Regions from separate parts of the Paenibacillus sp. FSL M8-0228 genome, predicted to be linked through region 1. Evidence: predicted binding sites of a transcription regulator. Region 1 holds the regulator's gene; the other holds the start of a gene.

Region 1 (14,989 bases):
GGCATCCTTAAATTCTGGGTCATTATCTGGAAAATGCTTCCCGATGTCTCCCAAGCCAAGCGCGCCCAGGATAGCATCGCTAATGGCATGCAGCAGTACGTCTGCATCGGAATGGCCCAATAAACCTTTTTCATACGGAATATTCACACCTCCGATGATGCATGGCCTTCCTTCCACCAGCTGGTGGACGTCAAATCCTTGTCCCACTCTGATCATTTGATATCCTCTCCCTCTGTTTTCACCCATAGCGCCGCCATATCCAAATCCTCCGGTGTAGTAATTTTGATGTTCTTGTAGCTGCCTTGAACGACAGTAACCGGAATGCCTAGCCGCTCTATCAGCATAGAATCATCTGTTCCCAAGAATCTCGACTGCTCCGCTTCCTCATAGGCTCGCAGCAGATCGGAAAGACGAAAAGTCTGTGGCGTTTGAATACTCCACAGACTTCGGCGATCCGGCGTTGCTGTAATGATACCATCCCCGTTCACTTGCTTGACCGTATCCTTTACAGGTACTGCCGCTACAGAAGCACCAGTACGCTGGGCTGCCTCAAGGCATGAACGTACAAGCTCAGGTTGAATGAGTGGACGCACACCATCATGCACCATCACCCAATCCGCTTGTAAGTGGCGCAGACCGCGATAGACCGAATGCTGGCGTTCACTGCCACCAGCTACCACCCGTACATTTTTACCGATTTTGTATTGATGAATCCAATCTCGGCAGCGTTCCACATCTGCTGTCCCAGTCACCATCACCATTTCATCCACTTCGGGCATAGCTGCGAATATTTCAAGTGTATGTATGAAGATGGGCTTGTCCCGCAAAAGCAGAAATTGCTTGCTCTCCTGCGTCCCCATACGGGAGCCGCGCCCTGCTGCCACAATGACAACTCCTACCCGATTGTTCATTCAAATAACTCCTGCCCTGATCGCACTTGGACGATCCGTATGATAACACATCTACTTCATCATACCGCGTTTATTGAGCTTTTTCCAATAATTTCGGTTTGGCAAAGATCATACGTCCGGCCGAGGTCTGAAGTACACTCGTGACCAGCACCTCCATAAGAGAGCCAATATAGTCACGTCCGCCTTCCACAACAATCATCGTACCATCATCCAGATAGGCTACACCCTGCCCATGCTCCTTGCCGTCTTTAATAATCTGCACCATAATTTCCTCACCGGGTAGTACGACAGGCTTCACTGCATTCGCCAAATCGTTAATATTCAGCACTGATACACCTTGCAGTTCGCATACTTTATTCAGGTTAAAATCGTTAGTTACAACTTTACCCTGTAACACCTTTGCCAGCTTGACCAACTTACTGTCAACCTCTGAAATTTCCTCAAAATCACCTTCGTAAATGAGCACATTCACATCCAGCTCTTTTTGGATTTTATTCAAAATATCCAGGCCCCGTCGTCCACGATTACGCTTAAGTAAATCTGATGAATCTGCAATATGCTGAAGCTCCTCTAACACAAATTCAGGAATCACAATCGTTCCTTCAATAAAACCTGTCTTGCAGATATCTGCAATACGCCCATCTATAATGACGCTGGTGTCCAAAATTTTATGTTCCTCCAGCTTGCGTTCTTCTGCACCCGTTCCCCGACCAAAAAAGCCAGAACTCCAAAAGGATGACAGCTCGTCCCGCTTTTCTAGTCCAACCATTAATCCCACATATCCACATATCACGGTAACAGCCGTCTGGATAAGTTGACCCGGGGCCCCCAACCATGAAAAAAGCGGATAGACTGCTAAGGAAAGTATCAATCCCACCGCTAAACCAATCACACCTGCCATCATCTCGTTCATCGGAATTCGTACCAAGCCTTCAATGCCCTGTTGCAACCGGTTCGCCACGGATGCTCCTGCGAATGAGCACCCGGCCATAAATAACACTGCTCCCGCCATCATCCAAACAACCATTCCCGGTAAAGACCCATCACTCAACCATTCTGGCATCCACGATACAATGCCCCCTACCCGCTGGTATAACGTATAGCCAAACCATGCTCCGCACAATCCTGTAAAAGTTAAAATAGCCTTTCTCCACATTGAATCTCTATACCTCCTTTATTTTCTTTTCATTAGTCTGCTATTTATTGGATACATAGCATTTCTCTTACCAGTATGATCCATTTCCCACATAACTAACCCTGTGTTTTCACTTTTTATGCATAAAAAAAGCATTTATCTCCTTGAAATAATTCAAGGAAATAAATGCTTATACTTGCTTGATACTACCGCTGTGAATGACGATATTGATCGTCCTGTTCTTCCTGACTGGAACGATCCCGATCACGCCCACGTCTGCGTGATAGTTTACGAATGTTCAGCTTCATACCATACAATGCATACAGCACCAGTGGCACAAAAATCAGCTTCGACAGCTGGTCAGGGAATTTAACAGCCAACACCACCGCTGCAATTACGACCCATGGAGCCACCCAAATTGCTTTTTTCGGGAGGCCAACCTTTTTAAAATTTGGATATTTCATGGAGCTGACCATCAAATAAGAGACCAGCAACATGGCAATCGACATGTATAACAAAGAAATATCGTTATGGAATAAGGACAAAGTGGCTAATACGCCACCTGCTGCCGGAATTGGTAGACCCGTAAAATAACCTGGTACACCAGGACGTACGTTAAATCGAGCCAAACGCAACGCTCCGCACATCGGGAAAATGGCAGTAACCGTCCAAGCGAGAGCCGAATTCGCATCATGAAAAGCAACCATGTACATAATAACTGCGGGAGCAACACCAAAAGATATCATATCTGATAAGGAGTCCAGTTCTTTACCGAATTCGCTTTGGGCATTCAGGACCCGGGCCATTCTTCCATCCAGTCCGTCCAACAACATGGCGACAATAACCATAATAGCGGCAAGACTGTATTTTCCGTCTACAGCCAATAAAATGGCGATCATTCCGAGAAACAAGTTACCTAAGGTACACAAGTTCGGAATTGATTTGGTAATCATCTCTTCACCTCAATGTATGAATTGTTCCATTATAATCCTTTCACTGTATTACATTTACATTTGCCTGTCAATGAAAACTTGTTCCTGCAAACGTTTAAGACCTTCTTTAATCGTACGCGCACGAACCTCTCCAATACCATCCACTTCATCCAGTTCTTCTATCGTTGCTGTGATGACATGTGGAAAACGTCCAAACCGCTCTACCAGATTATGAATAATCACATTCGGTAAACGCGGTATCTTGTTCAGTACCCGATAGCCGCGTGCAGCAATATACTCCTCTGATGTCGCAGCTGAAGAAGGGTAGCCTAGTAAACGTACAATATGATTCACATCCAACAATTCGTCGTCCGTAGAACGTTTGAGTCCCAATATAATTTCACGAATCTTTTCGTCGCTATCGTCTTTGGCATAATCCTTATACAACAACCATGCTTCTTCCTCAATATTGCTGACAAGCTCTTCCATCTGCATACTAATTAGACGGCCCTCATTTCCGAGCTCGTTAATAAATCGTTTGATCTCCATTTTGATGCGCAGCACCATTTCGATCCGTTGGATGACATTAACGACCTCCGGCATGGTAACCAGCTCTTCAAATTCAGATGCTGTCAAATTCGTAGAGGCTTGCCCCAACACAGATCTATATTTTTCTAACGTCTGAATAGCCTGATTGGCTTTCGTTAAAATAACCCCGATTTCCTTGAGCGCATACCGTAATGTCCCCTGATACAAGGTAATAATATTACGCCGCTGGGAAATAGACACCACTAGTTTACCAGTTTGCTTAGCAACTCGTTCTGCCGTCCGGTGCCGAATTCCTGTTTCAATCGACGAAATCGAGGAGTCAGGAATCAGTTGCGTATTAGCATATAAAATTCGTTTTAAATCCTCGCTTAATATGATTGCGCCGTCCATTTTAGCCAACTCATACAAATAGTTCGGCGAAAAATCACAATTAATGGAGAAACCGCCATCCACGACTTCCATAACTTCTGGGCTATAGCCAACGACCAGAAGAGCACCCGTTTTGGCACGCAAAACGTTTTCTAATCCGTCGCGAAAGGGAGTTCCCGGTGCCACAAGCCGCAGCAAATCGTTCATTTTATCCAGTTGGCTCGCTTCTTTCATTCTCAATGCCCCCTAATCTAATGCGGCTGCCAGTGCATCTGCTACCGTTCCTACTCCTATAATTTGTATCCCTTTCGGATGTGTCCAGCCCTTCAAGCTTTTCTCTGGCATGATCACCCGTTTGAAACCTAGTTTCTCCGCTTCTCGTACTCGCTGTTCTGCTCGGGATACCGCACGCACCTCACCTGTCAGTCCCACCTCGCCAAAAATCACATCGTACGGCTTGGTAGGAGCATCTCTAAAGCTGGAAGCAATACTCACAGCTATAGCCAAATCTACCGCCGGTTCATCCAACTTTACACCTCCGGCTACGTTGAGATAAGCGTCCTGGTTTTGCAAAAACATGCCCATCCGCTTTTCTAGCACGGCTATGATTAATCCCATTCGATGATGATCGACTCCTGTGCCCATCCGGCGTGGAGATGGAAAATGCGTAGCTGCAATCAATGCTTGCAGTTCAACCAATACAGGCCGGGTTCCTTCCATACTGGCTACAACAGTAGAACCCGCCACCCCTAGTGGGCGTTCAGACAGAAACAACTCGGAAGGATTGGATACCTCACGCAAACCGCTTTCAGCCATTTCAAAAATACCAATCTCATTTGTAGAACCAAAACGATTTTTAACTGCACGCAAAAGCCGATACGTATGATGACGCTCTCCTTCAAAATAAAGCACACAATCAACCATATGTTCCAACAAACGCGGACCTGCAATGGCACCTTCCTTGGTCACATGCCCTACCAGTACCGTAGCAATACCTAGCCCCTTGGCAATTCGCATAAAGCGTGAAGTACATTCCCGCACCTGAGCCACACTACCTGGTGCACTCGTCACCTCAGGCAAATATACAGTCTGTATCGAGTCGATGACCAAAAACTCCGGCTTCAAGCTGTCCACCGCTTCTTCAATCGTCTCCAAATTCGTCTCACATAATACGTATAGGCTGGGGGACAAGGCACCGAGTCGATCTGCACGTAGTTTCGTTTGACGGACAGATTCCTCACCAGACACGTACAGCACCTTTAAACCAGTTAAAGCCAGCTCATTAGATGTTTGCAGCATAAGCGTAGATTTACCGATTCCCGGATCACCGCCCACCAAAACGAGTGAACCCGGCACCACACCTCCACCGAGTACTCGATTCAATTCGCCAATTCCCGTCAAAATTCGTGCTTCTTTACCGCTCTCCACCTCTATAATAGGGAGTGGCTTGTCTTTTGTGCTATGAGTAAGAAGGGAAGACCCCATTCCTTGAGTTTTTACAACGCTTTCCGTTTCTTCGACCATGGAATTCCATGCCTGGCATCCAGGACATTTCCCGTACCATTTGGGCGATTCATAACCACATTCCGTACAGGAAAATTTAGTTTTCACTTTAGCCATACTTTGTTCCCTGGCTCCTTATTGACGACGATGATGTCAAATTTATGTTCATACAACCCAGAAAGAGCTGTAACAATAAAAGTTTACCATTGAAGCTTGGCGGACGTAAAGCAATATCACAAACTTTCCCAAAGCATTTACCCAACCTTTTCACCGTGTTTTATACACAAAAAGGGTGCCTTCGCAATAGCTTTCCAGCCTGCGAGACACCCTTTTCTACTGTTTATTTAGTAAACTGCTTTAGGACTTGGCAGATACATTACCCTTTTTGGTTACAGTCAATGTACCGTTCTCCTCATCAATGAAGAGAGAGTCACCTTTAGTAATGTTGCCAGTCAACAATTCCTCGGACAGGCGATCTTCGATATGCTTCTGGATTGCACGACGCAATGGACGCGCACCATACGCTGGATCAAAGCCTTCCTTCGCAAGGAATTTTTTAGCGTTGTCTGTCAACTCGAAGTCAACCTCATACTCATTCAGGCGTTTACGCAGCTCCTCAGACATGAGTGACACAATTTCAGCAATATGTTTTTCTTCGAGAGAATGGAAAACGATAATTTCATCAATCCGGTTCAAGAACTCAGGACGGAAGCTTTTCTTCAATTCATCCATCACTTTGCCCTTCATATTATCATAATCCGCCCCAGCGTCTACTACAGCTGTAAAACCAAGCGTGGAGTTACGTTTAATAGCCTGTGCACCAACATTAGATGTTAGGATGATGAGTGTGTTACGGAAATCGACGACACGACCTTTGGAATCTGTTAGACGACCATCTTCCAGAACTTGCAGAAGAATATTGAATACTTCTGGGTGTGCTTTTTCAATTTCATCCAGCAATACAACAGAGTAAGGCTTACGACGTACCTTCTCGGTCAGTTGACCGCCTTCCTCATATCCAACGTACCCTGGAGGCGCTCCTACCAGACGGGACGTGGAGTGTTTCTCCATATATTCAGACATATCAATACGGATAACCGCATTTTCATCTCCAAACATGGATTCAGCCAAGGCGCGTGCCAACTCTGTTTTACCCACCCCAGTTGGACCGAGGAAAATAAAGGACCCAATTGGACGCTTCGGATCTTTCAGTCCGGCACGTGCCCGGCGAATCGCCCGGCTTACTGCCTTAACTGCTTCGTCCTGTCCGATTACCCGCTCATGCAGCAACTCTTCCATATTCAACAAGCGGTGTGTTTCTTCCTCTTTCAGCTTGCTGACTGGAACACCTGTCCAGATTGCAACGACTTGAGCGATATCCTCTGGTGTAACTTCAGAATCTGTACGACCCTGTTGTTCTTTCCATTGGTTTTTGGTCACGTCTAGCTCTTCACGGATTTTTTGCTCTGTATCACGCAGGGCTGCCGCTTTTTCAAACTCCTGACTTTGTACCGCTGAATCCTTTTCCTTCCGGATATCTTCCAGACGGTTTTCCAGCTGTTTCAGGTTTGGCGGTACAGTGTAAGAATTCAGTCTTACTTTGGAGCCCGCTTCATCAATAAGGTCAATAGCCTTATCTGGCAGGAAGCGATCAGTGATATAACGATCTGACAATTTTACGGCTGCTTCAATAGCCTCATCTGTGATCTTTACACGGTGATGCGCTTCGTAACGGTCACGCAGACCATACAGAATTTGAATCGCCTCTTCTGGAGAAGGTTGATCCACTGTAATGGGTTGAAAGCGACGCTCCAAAGCAGCATCTTTCTCAATATATTTGCGGTATTCATCCAGCGTGGTCGCACCGATGCATTGCAGCTCGCCACGTGCTAGAGCAGGTTTCAGGATGTTGGACGCATCAATTGCGCCTTCCGCTCCACCAGCACCAATCAGCGTATGCAGCTCATCAATGAACAACACGATATTACCCGCTTGACGAATCTCGTCCATAATTTTTTTCAAACGATCCTCGAATTCGCCACGATACTTGGTGCCTGCTACCACAGAGCCCATATCCAGTGTCATTACGCGCTTGTCGCGCAATGTTTCGGGAATCTCATTCGCTATGATTTTTTGAGCCAATCCTTCGGCAATCGCCGTTTTACCTACCCCAGGCTCACCAATCAGAACCGGATTGTTCTTTGTACGGCGGCTGAGCACCTGAATTACGCGTTCAATTTCCTTGCTACGCCCAATAACAGGGTCCAGGTTGTTTTCCTTCGCAGATGCCGTCAGATCGCGTGCCAGACTGTCCAGGGTTGGCGTGCTGACATTAGCTGGAGCACCGTGATGGCTGGAAACAGCCTCGCTGCTGCCGAGCAATTGAAGCACTTGCTGACGCGCTTTGTTCAGACTGATGCCCAGGTTGTTCAGTACGCGTGCTGCTACGCCTTCGCCTTCACGAATAAGACCAAGCAAAATATGTTCTGTACCTACATAGGTATGGCCCAGTTTGCGGGCTTCATCCATAGACAGTTCGATGACTTTTTTGGCACGTGGAGTATAGGCAATGTTCGTCGGTTGCTCTTGACCGCGTCCAATCAACGTTTCCACTTCATCCTGGATTTTTTCCAGTCCCAGGCCCAAACCGATTAAGGCTTTCGCTGCTATTCCTTCACCTTCACGAATGAGGCCTAGCAAAATGTGCTCTGTACCAATGTTGTTGTGTCCCAATCGAACTGCTTCTTCCTGAGCCAAAGCAAGCACTTTCTGTGCACGTTCCGTAAATCTTCCAAACATCATATATCCTGCACCTCCACAGTGTGTATTTCAGATCATTTTATATATTAAAGGGTTGTGCCTAATTTTTGCCGGATCAGCTTCGCCCGGTACATATCGCGCTCTTCGGTATTCATTTTATCCCCAAAGCTTTTTTGCAGGAACCCGGGTTGTGTCATCACATTCAGCTCATTCATCGCTGCGGTGGAAGGACGCTCCAAAATCCCCAAATCTACGCCAAGACGTACATCAGACAGCCGCTGTGCAGCCTCCTTGGAATCCAATACTGCTGCATACGACAAAATACCGAATGAACGCATCACCCGATCTGTAATTCGCAGCATAGATTCATTCATTAGCCTTTCTCTGGCAGAACGCTCGTGCTCAATAATTTGTAGCACCACGCCATGAAGATTCTCAATAATTTCCGCTTCGGTTTGTCCCAGTGTAATCTGATTAGATACCTGAAACAAATTTCCGACCGCTTCGCTGCCTTCACCGTAAATGCCGCGAACTGTAAGACCTACCTGTGAAACAGCAGACAATATACGATTGATTTGATGAGTCATGACTAATGCGGGCAAATGCATCATCACCGAAGCTCTCATACCTGTGCCGACATTCGTCGGACAACTGGTTAGAAAACCTCTCCGATCATCAAATGCATAATCAACATGCGCTTCAAATGCATCATCAATAACCATAGCGCGTTCCCAAGCTTCTCTAACCTGACATCCCGGATATAAGCACTGGATACGCAGATGATCCTCTTCGTTTATCATAACACTAACCGATTCATCATCGCTAATTAAGACAGCACCGTTACGAGATTCGTTCGCCAAATTAGGACTAATCAAATGCTTCTCAACCAGCACCTGCTTGTCGATCTCATCCAACTCGGATATTTTCAACGTATGAAAAGTACCAAAACCGTCTAAATCATCATACTGAAGGATATCCGTCAAGCGCTGAAGTGCTTCTTCCGACTGCTGATTGGTAGCAAGCATGGGAAAAGGCAGATGCTGCAAGTTACGCGCAATTCTTACTCGGCTGCTAATGACAATCTCCGAATCCGCAGCATCACCACGCATCCAGTCACTTAGCGGCTTCTCCGTAAACCGAATATTGGGCATTACGCATCCCTCCTACTCTTCACAAACTTTACTCTTCAGTCATTTCTTTTTCAAGCTCTCTGATTTGATCCCTAAGCTCAGCAGCTGATTCAAACTCTTCCTGTACAATATGCTGTTGCATCTCTTTTTTCAAATCGTCAATTTGCCGTTTAACCTTCAGTCGGCCACCAGTACGAACCGGAACTTTACCAACATGATTCGTACTGCCATGCACACGCTTGAACAGAGGGTCCAGACGATTACCAAAATATTGATAGCACGACGGGCATCCGAAACGTCCCAGCTTACTAAACTGTGCATAGGTCATGCCACAATCCTTGCATTGCAGGTTCTGCGGACCACTGTGGCCTGGTGACTGGCTCTTTGTACTGGAGTCAAAATCCAACATCCCCGACAGCAAGCTATGAATTGAAAAGCCGTTAGGTGTTCCAGGGATCATCTCCCCTTTTTCCTTCGCACACGTCTCACAAATATGAAACTCTGTCTTTTCGCCATTCACAATTTTGGTGAAATGCAAAGTTGCCGGCCGCATATTACATTCTTGGCACAGCATAAAAGCACCTCCTTCAATGTCAGGATTTAATACCCACCCTACATCCAAAAATTAGTCTCTATTCACACATTATTTGGTCGCCAGCAATGAGATCAGCATAGCCTTAAGCAATCTTGCTCGCAGTTGATCACGATAGGGAAGCTTCAGTAATAATGTATCCCTCGATAAAGCAGCCTTCATTAGATTAGCTTCCCTTTTGCTTAAAAAATGGGCTTCCTCTAACTGATAAATCAGTCCTTCTGCTGCTGATTGGCTAATTTCCTCCCCGATGCTCTGATGAAGATGTGTATGGATGGCATGCTGTGCGGGTAGCTGAATTCGCTGAATACGAATGTAGCCTCCACCACCGCGTTTACTTTCCACCACATAGCCTTTTTCCAGCGTAAACCGGGTGCTAATTACATAATTAATTTGCGACGGCACGCAGGAAAAGCGGTCAGCCAGATCATTACGCTGAATCTCCACTAAACCTTGGGGACTTTCCAGCAATATACTCTTCAAATATTGTTCAATAATATCGGAAACATTGCGCATTTCATCATCCTCCACTAACGGAAACGCAAGTATTCAAGTACATTTCACGCTCCACAGAGTCCGCCGTATATTGAACTTAACCAAACGGTAAAGTCACGAATCTAAGCTGTATTTAGGCTATTGCCTGTTCTACATTCATTGAAATGTACCGTTTTGTCTCTAGTGTGGCCTTTATTTGCGATTAATCATACACTTCTCTTATGTTCATAAGAGTCAGCTCCTAACTATACGCAAATCATTTCAATCCTCGTTTGCTTCTTTACTATCGAAATTACTTCATACGGCCAATCCATCAGCATAATACTTTTACAGAATCACACTAGGTTTGATTGACTTTGACTTTCTTTGACTATATTCACATTATAGCACATTATTCATTTTTGCCAAGGGGTCAATACCATTTTTCGCAATCTAATTATGTTTTATACAATACCATAAAAAAACTCTTCCCATTACAGAAAGAGTTTTGAAAATAATGATAACCACACAAGTTATATTCTCTGAAAGATGAGCTTAAAAGATCTAAATAGGCCTTTATCAGAAAAAATCTAATAAAAACGTTTGATTTACTGGTATTACGCGTTTAAGGGCAGACACAGACTCACTACTCCCTTCAATCCGCTCCCACTTATACAGATCATCAGCCTGCTGATAGCCAAGCATCAGAGTCGTCAGTGACTGAATCCCAAGTTTCAAGTCAGCTACTATGGCGTTTTCAGATGAATTGCTTATATCCACTCTCTCCAGATGTCCTTGCCCCTCCGTAGTAATCGTTAATCTCCATAATCCATCATTCCATGGAGCATACCGATCTGTCAGATCTAAGGTTAAACTTGTTTCCTCTTCAAGCTGTTCAAAAGGGTATCTTTCTACAAAAGCAGCTGCATCCACAATACGACCCATAAAATAAGGCACAGTTTCCTGTTGAATTCGTGGATCATCGAGTAAAAATGGTAAATTGTCATCTGCTGGAACGTAAATAAATTTGCCTTGGGTTATCATGGAGTCATGATTTGCAAAATAAGTCCATAAAGCCCGACGAGCCGTCACATTTTCATATACCAACTCATCACAATTCAACTGTTTATCTTCAATTTTGTATAGTGCATATCCCTGAGGATCGCCTGTTGCTGAGTAATATACCACAGTTCGATAGTTCTCATTTAAAATCCGCTCTTGCCACCATTCCTTATCTCGTACCAGCGTGCCATTATAACGAGATGCATACGCTTGATACACTTGGTCCAGTTCTAAAATATTTTTGATATCGCGTTTGACTGTACCCTCTGTTTTAAGTTTTGCGGGGAATTTTTCAATGGGAATGACGTACTTTTTGTATTCAATATACGTTTCCCATCCAAATTTACGATAGAAGGCAAAGGAGAATGGATGCAGAAAAGAAAGGCTTTGTCCCGCAGACTTCATCTCCTCAAGCGCATGCGTCAACAAGCGTGATACCATGCCACCGCGACGCTTCTCTGGCCATGTTGCCACACCAGCAATGCCTCCCATATCAAAAACCTGACCGTTTATGTATACCTGTAGCGGTAACAAAGTCAGTTTAGCATTCAAGTCATGTCCGTCGAATATTCCCCATGTTTGCTCTGGTTTGAACTTCTTCCTGGCTTTCTCCAGATCCTCCAGGGACATTGTAAACTGAAAAGCATATTGAGATAATTCAATAGCCGCTTCAAATTCCTTACGTTGTAATTGTCTGATCTCCATAACTTCGTCACCTCGCTTGTATACTTGGACATCCATAAAAAGATTACACACTTAGAGTGTGGCAAACCCCATTCTCTCTGTCAACCTTAGAAACAGGCGGTCATCCAAAAACACATAAAAAAAGGATGATAATCTCACTGAGATTATCATCCTTTTCACTTTTGCTTGGCGACGTCCTACTCTCCCAGGACCCTGCGGTCCAAGTACCATCGGCGCTGGAGGGCTTAACGGTCGTGTTCGGGATGGGTACGTGTGGAACCCCTCCGCTATCGCCACCAAACATGAATTTACATCGTAAATTCTTTCGTATGATATTCGCTTCATCACTTATCGTGTGAATGAATAGCTATGCGCTTGTTGTATGTATTTCTACATACCTTCAAGGTTACACCTTGAAAACTGGATCCGAAACTCATTTGCGTTTTATTTTTAGGATAAGCCCTCGACCGATTAGTATTGGTCAGCTCCATGCATTGCTGCACTTCCACCCCCAACCTATCTACCTCGTCGTCTTCAAGGGGTCTTACTAATTGGGAAATCTCATCTTGAGGGGGGCTTCACGCTTAGATGCTTTCAGCGCTTATCCCTTCCGTACATAGCTACCCAGCGGTGCTCCTGGCGGAACAACTGGTACACCAGCGGTACGTCCATCCCGGTCCTCTCGTACTAAGGACAGCTCCTCTCAAATTTCCTACGCCCACGACAGATAGGGACCGAACTGTCTCACGACGTTCTGAACCCAGCTCGCGTACCGCTTTAATGGGCGAACAGCCCAACCCTTGGGACCTACTTCAGCCCCAGGATGCGATGAGCCGACATCGAGGTGCCAAACCTCCCCGTCGATGTGGACTCTTGGGGGAGATAAGCCTGTTATCCCCAGGGTAGCTTTTATCCGTTGAGCGATGGCCCTTCCATGCGGTACCACCGGATCACTAAGCCCGACTTTCGTCCCTGCTCGACTTGTAGGTCTCGCAGTCAAGCTCCCTTCTGCCTTTGCACTCTTCGAATGATTTCCAACCATTCTGAGGGAACCTTGGGGCGCCTCCGTTACTCTTTAGGAGGCGACCGCCCCAGTCAAACTGCCCACCTGACACTGTCCTCGCACCGGTTCACGGTACCAAGTTAGAACCTAGATACGATCAGGGTGGTATCCCAAGGATGCCTCCCTTCAAGCTGGCGCTCAAAGTTCGACGGCTCCCACCTATCCTGTACAGATCGTACCCAAATTCAATATCAAGCTGCAGTAAAGCTCCATGGGGTCTTTCCGTCTTGTCGCGGGTAACCTGCATCTTCACAGGTATTAAAATTTCACCGGATCTCTCGTTGAGACAGCGCCCAAGTCGTTACGCCATTCGTGCGGGTCAGAATTTACCTGACAAGGAATTTCGCTACCTTAGGACCGTTATAGTTACGGCCGCCGTTTACTGGGGCTTCGGTTCATAGCTTCGCTCTTGCGAGCTTACCACTCCCCTTAACCTTCCAGCACCGGGCAGGCGTCAGCCCGTATACTTCGCCTTGCGGCTTCGCACAGACCTGTGTTTTTGCTAAACAGTCGCTTGGGCCTTTTCACTGCGGCCCCCTCGGGCTATTCACCCTACCGAGGCACCCCTTCTCCCGAAGTTACGGGGTCATTTTGCCGAGTTCCTTAACGAGAGTTCTTCCGCGCGCCTTAGAATTCTCTTCTCGCCTACCTGTGTCGGTTTGCGGTACGGGCACCTTCTCCTGGCTAGAGGCTTTTCTTGGCAGTCTGAGATCATGACCTTCGCTACTACAATTTTCGCTCCCCATCACAGCCCAGCCTTAACGATGTGCGGATTTGCCTACACATCAGCCTCACTGCTTAGACGGACATCCATCCGTCCGCGTCACTACCCTACTGCGTCACCCCATCGCTCATAACGGATTACGGTGGTACAGGAATTTCGACCTGTTGTCCTTCGACTACGCCTATCGGCCTCGCCTTAGGTCCCGACTTACCCTGAGCGGACGAACCTTCCTCAGGAACCCTTAGGCTTTCGGCGGATCTGATTCTCACAGATCTTTTCGTTACTCATACCGGCATTCTCACTTGAATGCAGTCCAGCGCTCCTTACGGTACACCTTCAACCCGCATTCAACGCTCCCCTACCCCTGATGCAAGCATCAAGCCATAGCTTCGGTGGTGTGTTTAGCCCCGTTACATTTTCGGCGCAGAGTCACTCGACCAGTGAGCTATTACGCACTCTTTCAATGGTGGCTGCTTCTAAGCCAACATCCTGGTTGTCTGTGCAACTCCACATCCTTTCCCACTTAACACACACTTGGGGACCTTAGCTGATGGTCTGGGCTGTTTCCCTTTCGACAATGGATCTTAGCACTCACTGTCTGACTCCCGGAACTAAATCTATGGCATTCGGAGTTTGACTGAGCTTGGTAACCCTTGCGGGCCCCGCACCCAATCAGTGCTCTACCTCCACGATTCTTCTTTCCGAGGCTAGCCCTAAAGCTATTTCGGGGAGAACCAGCTATCTCCGGGTTCGATTGGAATTTCTCCGCTACCCCCACCTCATCCCCGCATTTTTCAACATGCGTGGGTTCGGGCCTCCAGTGCGTGTTACCGCACCTTCACCCTGGACAGGGGTAGATCACCCGGTTTCGGGTCTACGTCCACGTACTCATTCGCCCTATTCAGACTCGCTTTCGCTGCGGCTTCAGCTCTTCACCTTAACCTTGCACGGGAACGTAACTCGCCGGTTCATTCTACAAAAGGCACGCCATCACCCGTGATTTTTCCAAAGGAAAATATCATAGGGCTCTGACTTCTTGTAAGCACACGGTTTCAGGATCTATTTCACTCCCCTTCCGGGGTGCTTTTCACCTTTCCCTCA
Region 2 (14,989 bases), 4.9 Mb from region 1:
ACAGCAGTTCTCACAGGTGCATTAATAGCAGGGGGAGTAGCAGGAGGATTATGGACAGGGGCAGAGCGTGCTTATGCTGCGTCAACAGCTTCGACGGTAAACGGTGTAATTAATGTGATTGGAAGCGGGGAAGTATTGGCAAAGCCCAATATTGCTTATCTCTCTATCGGTGTACAATCGGAAGGGAATACGGCAGCCGCTGCTCAAAAAGCTAATGCTACAAAATTGAACAAGGTTACACAACTGCTGAAAGAAAAGTGGAGCATCAGCGGAGATGACATTCAGACCAGCCAGTTTTATGTACAGCCTAACTACACCTATAACGAAAAAGAAGGGCAGAAGCTCAAAGGCTACACTGCCAACCATACACTTTCCGTTAAATACCGCGATTTGGATAAAATAGGTCAGTTGTTGGATGAGGCGACCAAGTCCGGAGCCAATAACGTAGATAATGTTCGTTTTTCGGTGGAAGATCCTTCGACTTATGAGGAAGAAGCCATTACTAAAGCATTGGGAAGCGCACAATCTAAAGCCAGTGCTGTAGCTAAAGCGGCCAAACGCGGATTAGGTGCTCTTGTGAATGTGACGGTAGATGGCGGAGAAGCACAAGTCTTTACACAACGTGAAAATGCCATGTCAAAATCGCTCATGGATTTAGCAGGTAGCGGGACAGACATACAATCGGGGCAAGTAACAGTGAAAGTTCAGGTGTCGGCTCAATACGAAATGAACTAATATTAGATCATCAAACGAAGCCACAAGCGGCCTGCATCATGCGCAGGCTGGCTTGCTGGCTTTTTTTGTATACCGAAACCTTTTTGTAATGAGTCTGTCATAGCTAAGGGTTATTAGGTGTACAGATTGAAATCGGGGAGTGTACAGATTGTAAACTACATACAATGGGGTATAGATATAATAAGTAAAGTGATTATTTACACATAGACAATACAGAAATAATAACAGGAGGAATACTTAATATGAATAAGCATACGAAAAAATGGGGTTCAGCACTGCTGGCAGCAGGGATTTTAGCAGGAGTTGCAGCTGTTCCCGTTTCATATATCCAGGCAGCATCGATTAAACAGCAGCAAGCGGCAACACAGCAACCAGGAATCACTATCCAATGGAATGGTAAAACGTTGCCCGCTAAAGGTGTTCAAGTGAACGGGAGTACAATGATTCCGGTGGCCGCACTGCGTGACAGCTTGGGGATTCCAGTAAGCTATGATGCGAAAGCAACGACCTATACCGTAGGTAGCGGGTACAATAAACTTTACATTATGGCTTCTTCCTCGGATGCCTACGTCAACGTCAATGGAATCAATACACGTAGTATGGATGCCAAGATCGCTGGGAAGCTATACATTCCTATGAGTCTGTTGAAAGACTATCTAGGCATAGATGCTCAATGGAACGCAGCTCAGAAGACAGTAACGCTAAGTAAAAGTCAGCTAAACCCGATCACAATTGCGTCTCAAACACTTCCAGCTTCGAGTAATGCGAAGGTATCTTACAAAGTTAAGTATCCGCAAATCAGCGGCAGCCAGCTGAATCCTGAGGCAGAGCAGGCCATTAACCATGTGCTTAAAAAGCATGCAGAGGGTATATTGGCAGCAGGCAAAAAGATGGTGGCTGAGGGAGAGGCTACAACAGAAAGACCATATGATTTCGAAAATGATTTTGCAATTGCCTATAACAAGGACGGTATTCTAAGTGTGATTATGCAGGATTACTCGTATATGGGTGGCGCACATGGAATGACGGTACGTAAAGGATATACGTTCTCGCTCGCTGATGGTAAACTGCTGCAGTTGTCTGACGTATTGAAGGCGAATCCAAATTACAAAAAGTTCCTCAATGCTGATTTGAAGAAAAAAATCGATGCGCTTCAGGCTGGTGAAGGATTCGGTAAATTTAAAGAGTTGGCGGCAGATCAGAATTTTTATGTGACGAACAGTGGAGTAACAATCGTGTTTGATTTGTATGATTATGCGCCATACGCGTATGGAATTCCGGAGTTTACCTACTCGTTCGGTCAACTGCTGCCTCAAGGCGGAAAGCCTTTTGCGGGACAGATTTAATAGTAGAAATGAGTAAGTTGGACTGTCTATACTCTAAAAAACAATAAAGCAAAAAAGCTGCCTACCGGATAATAACATCCGGAGCAGCTTTTTCATTTACCAGCTATCGAGAGGCAAATTTTTTCTCTTATACACCTTCTGGAGAGGAGCTAGTTAGCACTTTATCAATAATACCGTATTCTTTGGCATCATCAGCAGACATGAAGTAGTCACGGTCTGTATCTTTTTCAATACGTTCCAGTGGTTGGCCTGTGCGATCTGCGAGAATGCGGTTCAGTTTATCACGCATTTTCAGAATGCGGCGTGCGCGGATTTCGATATCCGTTGCCTGGCCTTGTGCACCACCCAGAGGTTGGTGAATCATAATTTCACTGTTTGGCAAAGCGAAACGTTTACCTTTGGCGCCTGCATTCAGCAAGAACGCGCCCATGGAAGCCGCCATACCTACACAAATCGTAGATACATCAGGTTTAATGTATTGCATCGTATCGAAAATGGCCATACCAGCTGTAATGGAACCGCCAGGACTGTTAATATACAAGTGAATATCTTTTTCAGGATCTTCGGCAGCCAAAAACAGCATTTGCGCAATTATAGAGTTGGCTACAACGTCATTGACGTCCGAGCCTAACAAAATAATGCGATCCTTTAACAGTCTGGAATAAATGTCATAGGCGCGTTCGCCGCGGTTACTTTGTTCTACTACCATAGGAACATAGCTCACGTCAAAAAACCTCCCTTAAATATCGTTAGTGGATTTGGTGGACATGCCGAGTACACGTCCCTTATTTATAAACTGTTACCGTATTAACCACATGATAAACAATTTCAAACAAAAAGTCAAAGAAAGTCAAACTAATGATTAAAAAAAAGAGCCCTCAGCGCTCTTATTGGTTAAAACATTATATAGAAGCATTTAAGCGTTCATTTAAAATGGCGCGCCCGCGAGGAATCGAACCTCGATCTCAGGCTCCGGAGGCCTACGTCATATCCGTTGGACCACGGGCGCATAGTTGATTCAATGCAAACAACTAACTAATTAAACAGCTAATTGGAAACAAAGATGATTATATGATATACAGCAGTGAATTGCAAGCTTTTATTAAATGCGCATATTCAGACAAATGGTTGAGAAATATAGGTTCAGATAGACTTGCATATGGAGCAAATATTGGTTAAGATATACGTGGGACTTAAAAAGTTATCCCGGGACGTTTTAAGACCAGTTAGAGACAGAACTTAGAAGTGTGCGGGAGTGGAAAGCATGCGAAAGATATTAGAAATACAGAAGCAGCTTCTGCCCGACCTCATGGATGTTTTGAAAAAAAGGTACACGATCCTGCATCAGATTATGCTGTCCGATGTTGTTGGACGCAGAACACTGGCAGCTTCACTGAACATGACCGAGCGCGTGTTGCGCGCCGAAACCGATCTTCTTAAAGCTCAGGGGCTAATTGAGATTGAGAGTGTAGGCATGAAGGTGAGCAAAGCAGGACTGGATCTGCTGGAACAGCTGGAGCCGATTGCGAATAACTTGTTCGGCCTGTCCCAATTGGAGGACCAGATTCGTCAAGCCTATGGTTTGAGGAAGGTGGTTGTCGTTCCAGGGGATTCGGATGTTTCTCCGTTAACAAAGCAGGAGCTGGGGCGCGCTGGAGCAAAAGCGTTGCTAAGTGTTATGGACGACGAGGATGTGGTCGCTGTAACAGGTGGCACGACGATTGCAGACGTGGCGGAACAACTGGCATTGCCTTCTAATGGCCCCCTTAAGGGTGGGTGGTTTGTACCGGCACGCGGGGGTTTGGGAGAAAGCATGGAAATGCAGGCCAACACAATTGCTTCCACAATGGCTCGCAAGGTCGGCGCTCAATACCGTCTGCTCCATGTACCGGATTTGCTCAGCAATCATGCTTACAACTCCTTGCTTGAAGATACGAACATTCAGGATATATTGAGCCTGATTCGCGAGAGTCGTATCATCATTCACGGGATAGGCAACGCCATAGCGATGGCACATAGACGTAAACTTGATCCCGAAACCTTTGCCCAGATCAGCAGTGAAGGGGCGGTAGCCGAATCGTTTGGTTATTATTTTAACGAAGATGGCGTCGTTGTTCACAGAATGCTGACGCTTGGACTCCGATTGGAGGACATTAGGCGTACCGATACGGTTCTAGGTGTAGCTGGAGGCAAGAACAAGGCGGCCGCTATTCATGCGGTACTGCGTTTCGGGCAAGAAGACATTCTGGTCACCGACGAAGGCGCTGCTGTTGAGATTGTAAGTCGTTATTTAAATGATTAATATAGGATTTATGAATCGTGTTGTCTTGACAGGCTTTCGGGTCTGTCTTGAATATATAAAACTAAACTAAACGAACTTTGGGAGGAACTCACTCATGACAGTTAAAGTTGGTATTAATGGTTTCGGACGTATTGGACGCCTTGCTTTCCGTCGGATTCAAAACGTGGAAGGTATTGAAGTAGTAGCAATCAATGACTTGACAGATTCCAAAATGTTGGCACATTTGTTGAAATATGATACAACACAAGGTAATTTCCAAGGACAAGTAGAAGTACATGATGGCTTCTTCAAAGTAAACGGTAAAGAAGTTAAAGTTTTGGCTAACCGCAACCCTGAAGAACTGCCTTGGGGAGACCTGGGTGTAGACATCGTTCTGGAATGCACAGGTTTCTTCACAACTAAAGAAGCTGCTGAGAAACATTTGAAAGGCGGCGCTAAAAAAGTTGTTATCTCCGCTCCAGCTACTGGCGACATGAAAACTGTCGTTTACAACGTAAACCATGAAATTCTGGATGGAACTGAAACTGTAATCTCTGGTGCTTCTTGCACAACGAACTGCCTGGCTCCTATGGCTAAAACACTGCAAGATAAATTTGGTATCGTTGAAGGTTTGATGACTACAATTCATGCTTACACTGGCGACCAAAACACTTTGGATGCTCCACATGCTAAAGGTGACTTCCGTCGTGCTCGTGCAGCAGCTGAAAACATCATTCCTAACACAACTGGTGCTGCTAAAGCAATCGGTTTGGTTATCCCTGAGTTGAAAGGTAAATTGGATGGCGCGGCTCAACGTGTTCCAGTACCTACAGGTTCCCTGACTGAGTTGGTAACAGTTCTGGAGAAAAACGTAACTGCTGAAGAAATCAACGCAGCGATGAAAGAAGCTTCCGATCCTGAAACTTATGGATACACTGAAGATCAAATCGTTTCTTCCGACATCAAAGGCCTCACTTTCGGTTCTTTGTTCGATGCAACTCAAACTAAAGTTCTGACTGTCGGCGACAAACAACTGGTGAAAACTGTAGCTTGGTATGACAACGAAATGTCCTACACTGCACAATTGATCCGCACGTTGGAATACTTCGCTAAACTGGCTAAATAATAAGAACTTTCTTATTAGCAACATCATAGAGCGGAAACAGGTTATTGTTTCCGCTCTTTATATATCAAAATGTGCCTTAAATTCCTGTTTCGTAAAATTATAAGGGTGCGGAGGAATATGGAGATGAACAAAAAGAGCGTACGTGATATAGAACTGAATGGAAAACGGGTGTTTGTTCGTGTAGATTTTAACGTTCCGGTTGAAGACGGTAAAATTACAGATGACAAGCGTATTCGTGAAACCTTGCCAACCATTAACTACCTGATTGAAAAAGGTGCAAAAGTTATTTTGGCGAGTCACTTTGGACGTCCAAAAGGTCAGGTTGTTGAATCCATGCGTCTGACTCCTGTTGGCGTACGTTTGTCTGAACTGCTGAAAAAGCCAGTAGTTAAAGTGGACGAAGCGGTAGGCGAAGCTGTTAAAGCGAAAGTGGCTGAACTGCAAAACGGCGACGTGCTGTTGCTTGAAAATGTACGTTTCTATGCAGGAGAAGAAAAGAATGATCCTGAGTTGGCGAAGCAATTTGCTGAATTGGCTGACGTTTTCGTGAATGACGCATTCGGCGCAGCACACCGTGCTCATGCTTCCACTGAAGGTATCGCTCATATTCTTCCGGCTGTTTCCGGCCTGCTGATGGAAAAAGAATTGTCTGTTATTGGTAAAGCTCTGTCGAATCCAGATCGTCCTTTTACAGCCATTATCGGCGGTTCCAAAGTAAAAGACAAAATCGACGTGATCGACAACCTGCTGAACATTGCAGATAACGTAATCATTGGTGGCGGTTTGACTTATACATTCTTCAAAGCTCAAGGTTATGAAGTGGGTCAATCTTTGCTGGATGAATCCAAACTGGACGTAGCTCTTGGATTTATCGAAAAAGCGAAGAAACTCGGCAAAAACTTCTATCTTCCGGTAGATATTGTTGTGTCTGACGATTTCAGCGCTACGGCGAACACAGACATTGTGGATATCGACGGCATTCCTGCAGCTTGGGAAGGCGTGGACATTGGACCGAAAACACGTAAAATCTATGCAGATGTAATCAAAAACTCCAAACTGGTTGTATGGAACGGACCAATGGGCGTATTTGAAATCGAGCCTTTCGCTGGTGGTACTCGTGAAGTAGCGGAAGCTTGCGCAACAACTGAAGCATACACCATCATTGGTGGCGGTGATTCTGCGGCTGCGGCTGAAAAATTCCACTTGGCTGACAAGATGGATCATATTTCCACTGGCGGCGGCGCATCTCTGGAATTTATGGAAGGCAAAGCACTTCCGGGTGTTGTTGCACTGAACGATAAATAATCAAACGCACTATGCGTGAATAAAGCTTTAGGGCACCTAATAGTTAGGAGTTGAAACCATTGAGAACACCGATTATCGCGGGTAACTGGAAGATGTTTAAAACCGTACCAGAAGCTAAAACTTTCATCGAAGAGATCAAAGGCAAAGCAGAGGTTGCAGGAGTGGAAAGCGTGATTTGCGCACCATTTACGAATCTTCCTGCTCTGGTTGAAGCAGTAAAAGGCACGTCTATTAAAATTGGCGCACAAAACCTGCACTTTGCAGAAGATGGTGCATTTACAGGTGAAATTAGCGGCGGAATGCTGAAAGATCTGGGCGTAGACTACGTTGTGATCGGACACTCCGAACGTCGTGAATATTTTAATGAAACAGACGAAACGGTGAACAAAAAGGTTCATGCGGCATTCCGTCATGACCTGACTCCAATCGTATGTGTAGGCGAAAAGCTGGAAGATCGTGAAGCTGGACAAACCAAAGAAGTTGTAAAAGTGCAAACTGTAGCAGCTTTTGCTGGTTTGGCTAAGGATCAGGCTGCACAAGTAGTTGTTGCTTATGAGCCAATCTGGGCCATCGGAACAGGCAAATCCTCCACTTCGCAGGATGCGAATGAAGTGATTTCCTATATCCGCAGTCTGATTAAAGAGCTGTATGATGAAAATACAGCAAATGCTGTACGTATTCAGTATGGTGGTAGTGTAAAACCTGAAAATGTTACTGAGTACCTGGGTCAAAGCGATATCGACGGCGCGCTCGTGGGCGGTGCCAGTCTTCAACCGGCGTCGTACATCGCGCTTGTTGAGGGGGCGAAGTAAGATGACAGCACCAAAACCGGTAGCTTTAATTATTATGGACGGGTTCGGACTGCGTGACACCGTGGAAGGCAATGCGGTTGCACAGGCCAACAAACCGAATTACGACCGGTATTTACAACAGTATCCTCATACGACGCTGACGGCTTCTGGCGAAGCAGTAGGTTTGCCGGAAGGACAAATGGGTAACTCTGAAGTGGGTCACTTGAACATCGGCGCAGGCCGTATCGTATATCAAGACTTGACTCGTATTTCGAAGTCCATCCGTGAAGGTGAATTCTACGACAATGAAACACTGGTTAAAGCAGTGCAACATGCCAAGAAGAACAACACGAAACTTCACCTGTACGGACTTCTGTCCGACGGCGGCGTGCATAGCCATATCAGCCATCTGTTCGCTATGCTGGACTTGGCGAAAAAAGAAGGCCTAACAGAAGTGTACATTCATGCTTTCATGGATGGACGCGACGTTATGCCAGACAGCGGCGTAGGCTTCATGCAGCAGCTGATCGCTAAAATTCAAGAAGTGGGCGTAGGTAAAATTGCGACTGTACAAGGACGCTATTATGCTATGGACCGCGACAAACGTTGGGAACGTGTAGAGAAATCTTACCGTGCAATCGTATACGGAGAAGGACCTCAATACACAGATCCAATGGAAGCATTGAAAGAATCGTATGAAAAATCAGTGTTCGACGAATTTGTGGAGCCAACTGTTATTGTGAAGGCTGACGGAAGTCCTGTAGGGCTGGTCGAAAGCAATGACTCTGTTATCTTCCTCAACTTCCGTCCTGACCGTGCGATTCAACTGTCTCAGGTATTTACAAACGCGGACTTCCGTGGTTTTGACCGTGGCCCGAAATGGCCTAAAGATTTGCACTTTGTTTGCCTGACGTTGTTCAGCGAAACGGTTGAGGGCTTTGTAGCTTACGAACCGAAAAATCTGGATAACACGTTTGGTGAAGTGTTGGTTCAAAACAACAAGAAGCAATTGCGTATTGCTGAGACTGAAAAATATCCGCACGTTACTTTCTTTTTCAGTGGCGGACGTGATGTGGAGCTTCCTGGCGAAACTCGTATTTTGATCAACTCGCCTAAAGTGGCTACATATGACTTGCAGCCGGAAATGAGTGCGTATGAAGTAGCGGATGCTGCTGTTAAGGAAATCGAAGCCGACAAGCATGATGCGATTATCCTGAACTTTGCCAATCCGGATATGGTTGGACACTCCGGTATGCTGGAGCCAACGATTAAGGCGGTAGAGACGACGGATGAATGTGTTGGACGTGTTGTAGATGCGGTTAAAGCCAAAGGTGGCGTGGTTATTATCATTGCCGACCATGGTAACGCGGATATGGAAATTGATGAGCAGGGACGTCCGTTCACAGCTCACACAACGAATCCGGTTCCGTTCATTTTGACTGACGAAAATATCGTTTTGCGTGAGCATGGAATATTGGCTGACGTAGCTCCAACGCTTCTGGATTTGATGCAACTTCCGCAACCTGCGGAAATGACAGGAAAATCTATGATTGCATCCCGCAAGTAAGCTTGATTTAATAAGTATAGGCTTGACCAATAAATCATGATTCACAAAGGAGATTAAGTACAAATGACTATTATTTCTGACGTGTACGCTCGCGAAGTCCTCGACTCCCGTGGTAACCCTACGGTTGAAGTTGAAGTATATCTGGAATCCGGTGCTATCGGTAGTGCTATCGTTCCTTCCGGTGCCTCCACAGGCGCTCACGAAGCTGTAGAACTTCGTGATAACGACAAATCCCGTTACCTGGGTAAAGGCGTTCTGCAAGCTGTTAAAAACGTGAACGAAATTATTGCTCCTGAAGTAATCGGCTTGGATGCTGTGAACCAAGTAGAAATCGACACGCTGATGATCAAATTGGATGGTACACATAACAAAGGTAAATTGGGTGCAAACGCAATTCTGGCAGTATCCATGGCTGTAGCTCGCGCTGCTGCTGAAGCTCTGGGCTTGCCACTGTACACTTACCTAGGCGGATTCAATGCTAAACAGTTGCCAGTACCAATGATGAACATCGTTAACGGTGGCGCTCATGCCGACAATAACGTTGACGTACAAGAGTTCATGGTTCTGCCTGTAGGCGCTCCTACATTTAAAGAAGCTCTGCGTGTAGGCGCAGAAATCTTCCACAACCTGAAATCCGTACTGAACTCCAAAGGTTTGAACACAGCTGTTGGTGATGAAGGTGGTTTTGCTCCTAACTTCAAATCTAACGAAGAAGCTCTGTCCACTATTATCGAAGCGATCGAAAAAGCTGGTTACAAACCAGGTGTTGACGTATTCCTCGGTATGGACGTTGCCTCCACTGAGTTCTTCAAAGATGGAAAATATACTTTGGAAGGCGAAGGCAAATCCTTCACTTCTGCTGAGTTCGTTGACCTGCTTGCTTCTTGGGTTGATAAATACCCAATCATCACTATTGAAGATGGTTGCTCCGAAGATGACTGGGAAGGTTGGAAATTGCTCACTGAAAAATTGGGCAACAAAATCCAATTGGTTGGTGACGACCTGTTCGTAACAAACACAGAGCGTCTGGCTAAAGGTATCGATGAAAACATCGGTAACTCCATCCTGATCAAAGTAAACCAAATCGGTACGCTGACTGAAACATTCGATGCTATCGAATTGGCTAAACGTGCAGGATACACAGCTGTTATCTCTCACCGTTCCGGTGAATCCGAAGACAGCACAATCGCTGATATCGCTGTTGCAACAAATGCAGGCCAAATTAAAACAGGTGCTCCTTCCCGTACTGACCGTATTGCGAAGTACAACCAATTGCTCCGCATTGAGGATCAACTGGGTGAACTGGCTCAATACCACGGCCTGAAATCTTTCTACAACCTGAAAAAATAATATTGCGCAAAAATGCTGATGGCGTCTCTTGACTCATGGTTTATGATCACGAAGTCTGAACGCTCAAAGCTTTTACGCATGAATAAAACAGGCCTACTCGCCACCGCGAGCAGGTCTGTTTTTTGTTATTATGGATGTGTATGAGAATTTATAACTTTGCAAAGGCTTAATGGCTGAGTGACTTGCTATAGCTGTTGTTATCTACTGGAAGCTGTGGTAGAATAAAAATAGTGTTTTGCGTTAATTTCCGGCTATTTATAACATGATATGTACATGTTTTCATAAAAGAGGCTGTGTTGTTTTGCAAAACAGATGTATAAGCTCAGGAGGTGGGATTTTTCATGGAAATCTTTTTGAAAGTGCTGCTCGTTGTGTTCTCGATTGCTGTTATTGCGGTTGTTTTACTGCAAAAGGGGAAAAGCGCAGGTTTGTCCGGTGCCATCTCTGGCGGTGCTGAGCATCTGTTCGGCAAGACAAAAGCTCGCGGTATGGATTTGATTTTACAACGCGCAACTGCTGTTTTGGGTGCGGGTTTCATGATCGTTTCTGTTTTAGTTGCATTTTTTGCAAAATAAGATAAATATGTACCTTAAGCCTTCGTTTCGCGGGAAACGGGGGCTTTTTTTAGATTTTGGACAGGCAGGGATGCCGTCGATTAAATTCGTGTATACTAGGGTATGAGTATATTAAGAGCCTTGTATCAGGAGCAAGGAACAAGGACATGCGGATTTTATTACTGAAAATTAAAGGTCACCCGAGGTGGACAATATTATGATAACAGAGCAACAACTACTCGATTTTATGCGCGAGACCGCATACAAACCCATGACTTACCAGGAGCTGGAGCAGCACTTTGATATTAAGGATGCCGAAGATTTCCGTGAATTTCTTAAGCTTTTGAATGCCTTGGAGGAAGAGGGGGAAATTCTGCTGACCCGCACAAACCGTTATGGCGTGCCGGAACGGATGGATTTGCAGCGTGGGCGTTTGCAGGCTCATGCCAAGGGATTTGCTTTTTTGATTCCAGAGGACCGGGAGCACCCGGATGTATATATTCATGCTAACGACTTAAAGAGTGCGATGAATGGAGATACGGTACTGGTAAGAGTGACGTCGAAGGGACCTGCGGGTGGCCGATTAGAAGGCGAAGTTGTGCGGATCGTGAAGCGCGCAGTACTTCAAGTAGTAGGCGTGTTTCAGAGCCACGAAGCATACGGTTTTGTTTTGCCGGATGATAAGCGCATTAACCGGGATATTTTCATTCCAAAGGATAGCTTCAACGGAGCTGTGAACGGGCAAAAGGTCGTTGTGCGCATTGTGAGCTATCCAGAAGGACGAGCTGCGGCAGAAGGCGAAGTGTTGGAGGTTTTGGGTCATAAGGATGATCCAGGCGTTGACATTTTGTCCGTTATTCGCAAGCATCAGCTTCCGGAAGCTTTTCCAGATGAAGTGACAGAGGAAGCCGAGAATGCTCCCGACGCGATTACGGAAGAAGAGATTGTACGTCAGGGGCGGCGCGATCTGCGTGATAAGATCATTGTTACCATTGATGGTGAGGATGCCAAAGACCTGGATGATGCTGTAAATGTAGAGCGCTTGCCGAACGGAAATTACCGTCTGGGCGTTCATATTGCCGACGTAGGGTATTATGTGCGTGAGAACTCCAAGCTGGATCAGGAGGCATATAACCGCGGTTGTAGCGTGTATTTGGTTGACCGTGTCATTCCTATGCTTCCACATCGACTTTCAAACGGAATATGTTCTTTGAATCCACAGGTGGATCGACTGACTTTATCCTGTGAGATGGAATTCAATGAGCATATGAAGGTTGTAAAGCATGATATTTTCACCAGTGTAATTAAAACGAAGGAACGGATGACGTACACTAACGTTCGCAAAATCCTCGAAGAGGAAGATGCTGAACTGATGGAACGGTACAAGGATCTGGTTGATGTATTCGGCACGATGAAGGAATTGGCATTGAAGCTGCGTGCTAATCGAATGCGCCGAGGTGCAGTTGATTTTGATTTTGATGAAGCCAAAGTGATTGTTGATGATGAAGGTAAAGCTGTCGATATTGTGAAGAGGGATCGTACGATAGCTGAACAAATTATTGAAGAGTTTATGTTGGCGGCCAATGAAACGGTAGCTGAACATTTCCATTGGCTCAAAGTACCTTTCTTGTACCGGATTCATGAGGACCCAGATCCAGAGAAGCTGCAAAACTTTATGGCTTTCGCAGCTAATTTTGGGCATCAGATCAAAGGTAGAGGGAATTCCATTCATCCGCGTGCACTGCAAACGTTGCTGGAAGACATTCAGGGTACGAAGGAGCAAACCGTGCTTAGCACCATGATGCTGCGTTCGATGAAGCAGGCAAAGTATGATGCGGAGTCGACAGGTCATTTTGGACTAGCAGCGGAATATTACTCTCATTTTACATCGCCGATTCGTCGTTACCCTGACTTGGTGATTCACCGTGTCATTCGTGAGGTATTGGAGAATGGCGGGGCTTTAACAGCCGAACGTCAGGAATATTTGACTGCACGTATGCCTGATATTGCGCAGCAATCTTCCGAGCGTGAGCGTGTAGCTGTGGATGCAGAGCGTGATACAGAGCAGATGAAAAAGGCTGAGTACATGCTGGATAAGGTCGGCGAGGAATTCGAGGGAATCATCAGCAGTGTAACCAGCTTCGGAATGTTCATTGAGCTCGACAATACAGTGGAGGGTCTGACGCGTCTGAGTGCGCTTACGGACGACTATTATCATTTTGACGAGCAGCATATGGCGTTGATCGGCGAACGCACCTCCAAGGTGTTCCGCATTGGAGATGAGGTTAAGGTTCGGGTCGCGCGTGTAAATATGGAAGATTACACAATTGACTTTGAACTTGTCGATATGAAGCAACGGCAACGCCGTGAACGGACTGGCGGTACAGGACAGGGCGGAGGCTTTGCGCGTGGCGAGAGCAGTGGTAAAGGCAAAGGCCGAGAAGGGCGTGACCGCAAGGGCGGCAAGGATAAGACTGGCAAAGAGGGTAAAGGCAGTCGTGATGTTACCGGGAAGCCAAAAGAGGCTGGCGCAGGTAACGGAGGCATTAGCACCGCAGGCCGTTCAGGGCGCGGCGGTGGGAACGGGGCAGGAGCTGGTTCAGCTAGCAGCTTCGGCTTTGGCAGTGGCAAGGGCGGGTATAACTCGCCAGCATCCGGGGCAAGCAAGCGACGGAAGAAGACGTCTGCCAGCGGTATTTTCATCGGCGGAGCAGCTACACCAGGAAGTGATGCCAGACCAAACGGTGAAGGCGCAGCACGACGCAAACGGAAGAATAAGGGCGGAAGTGGCGGCAATAGCACCGCTGGCTTTGTGCGGAAAAAGAAGAAGTAGGTGGCTATACTTGCTTGCTAGAAGGCAGGAGTCTTCTTTCGTGGCAGGGTATGAAACTAATCATGCGACTTAGGTATAAAGGCGGTTTCTGTCTGCAGTAACGGATAGAAGCCGCCTTGTTTTAAGTGTGATGTTAGTGTTAGTTAGAAATGTAGAAGGCTTGCCCCTTCTTGCTTTTACCATCTGAAATTTGTTACAATATATTTCTAGGTGGCTCTATGTAGCCAGATTTTGATGCCTGGATTTCAAGAGTGAATTACGTTATTCATAAGGAGTGGTATTCATGGGTAAGAAGGCAGACGGGAAAGTGCTCGCCCAGAACAAAAAAGCTTCCCATGACTATTTTATTGAGGACACCTACGAGGCGGGCATGGTATTAACGGGAACGGAAATTAAGTCTCTGCGAAATGGTCGTTCCAATATAAGTGATGCATTTGCTACGATCCGTAATGGCGAAATTCATATTCACAATATGCACATCAGTCCCTTTGAGCAAGGTAATCGTAATAATCCTACCGATCCGACGCGTACGCGTAAGCTGCTGTTGCATAAAGAGCAGATTCGCAAGCTTATCGGTCTGTCCAAACAGGAAGGTTACACGATTGTTCCGTTAAAGATTTATGTTCGCAATGGTTATGCCAAGCTTTTGCTCGGACTGGGTAGAGGTAAAAAGCAGTATGATAAACGTGATGCTGCCGCTAAACGCGATGCACAACGTGATATCCAACGTGCTTTACGTGAGAAGCAGAAAATTGCGAGATAAGTTATTGTATTATTAGTTATGGTACAAATTACGTGGAGAAGTTACTTGTTCCTCTAATGGTGCTATTTTATAAGGCTTAAATGGCTTCATTTCGTTTCGTAATGACCTGTAATATGGTATACTAACGAAGTAGTCAGTTTTAAAGCTTTTAACTTTGTTCGAGTGTTGAATCTTAGAATTCAGCTTTTGGTATTATGCATGCTTATGCTCCGGTATTTCCGGATTTATCCGTGGAGCCCTTTTATAATAAGGGGGCGTTTATGGATTCGACGGGGATAGTTCGAGCATGGGTAGCGGGTAGTGGGGACGCGTCCGCTTCATCAACGCTAAAGCCTATT

Evidence for each region. The regulator CtsR, encoded in region 1, represses protease genes until heat stress. The targets are predictions, from matches to a motif close to ATGGTCAATAAAGGTCAAACA.
Region 2: a site for CtsR is predicted at 2,918-2,938, ahead of clpP (ATP-dependent Clp endopeptidase proteolytic subunit ClpP). Genes of this name have one in related genera too.

What each region holds. Positions count from the first base shown of each region.
Region 1 covers NZ_JBBOXA010000001.1:5,139,068-5,154,056, forward strand. Annotated here, with positions in the region: gene ispF (2-C-methyl-D-erythritol 2,4-cyclodiphosphate synthase) at 1-216, opposite strand, end outside; gene ispD (2-C-methyl-D-erythritol 4-phosphate cytidylyltransferase) at 213-911, opposite strand; gene MKY98_RS23365 (PIN/TRAM domain-containing protein) at 982-2,067, opposite strand; gene pssA (CDP-diacylglycerol--serine O-phosphatidyltransferase) at 2,253-2,999, opposite strand; gene disA (DNA integrity scanning diadenylate cyclase DisA) at 3,054-4,130, opposite strand; gene radA (DNA repair protein RadA) at 4,143-5,516, opposite strand; gene clpC (ATP-dependent protease ATP-binding subunit ClpC) at 5,757-8,201, opposite strand; gene MKY98_RS23390 (protein arginine kinase) at 8,246-9,310, opposite strand; gene MKY98_RS23395 (UvrB/UvrC motif-containing protein) at 9,339-9,863, opposite strand; gene MKY98_RS23400 (CtsR family transcriptional regulator) at 9,933-10,397, opposite strand; gene MKY98_RS23405 (GNAT family N-acetyltransferase) at 10,935-12,122, opposite strand; rRNA gene rrf (5S ribosomal RNA) at 12,286-12,402, opposite strand; rRNA gene MKY98_RS23415 (23S ribosomal RNA) at 12,553-14,989, opposite strand, start outside.
Region 2 covers NZ_JBBOXA010000001.1:210,491-225,479, forward strand. Annotated here, with positions in the region: gene MKY98_RS00935 (SIMPL domain-containing protein) at 1-735, shown strand, start outside; gene MKY98_RS00940 (PdaC/SigV domain-containing protein) at 978-2,081, shown strand; gene clpP (ATP-dependent Clp endopeptidase proteolytic subunit ClpP) at 2,209-2,805, opposite strand; tRNA gene MKY98_RS00950 (tRNA-Arg) at 3,016-3,090, opposite strand; gene MKY98_RS00955 (sugar-binding transcriptional regulator) at 3,346-4,383, shown strand; gene gap (type I glyceraldehyde-3-phosphate dehydrogenase) at 4,478-5,488, shown strand; gene MKY98_RS00965 (phosphoglycerate kinase) at 5,612-6,793, shown strand; gene tpiA (triose-phosphate isomerase) at 6,853-7,605, shown strand; gene gpmI (2,3-bisphosphoglycerate-independent phosphoglycerate mutase) at 7,607-9,151, shown strand; gene eno (phosphopyruvate hydratase) at 9,215-10,501, shown strand; gene secG (preprotein translocase subunit SecG) at 10,843-11,076, shown strand; gene rnr (ribonuclease R) at 11,273-13,888, shown strand; gene smpB (SsrA-binding protein SmpB) at 14,172-14,651, shown strand; RNA gene ssrA (transfer-messenger RNA) at 14,902-14,989, shown strand, end outside.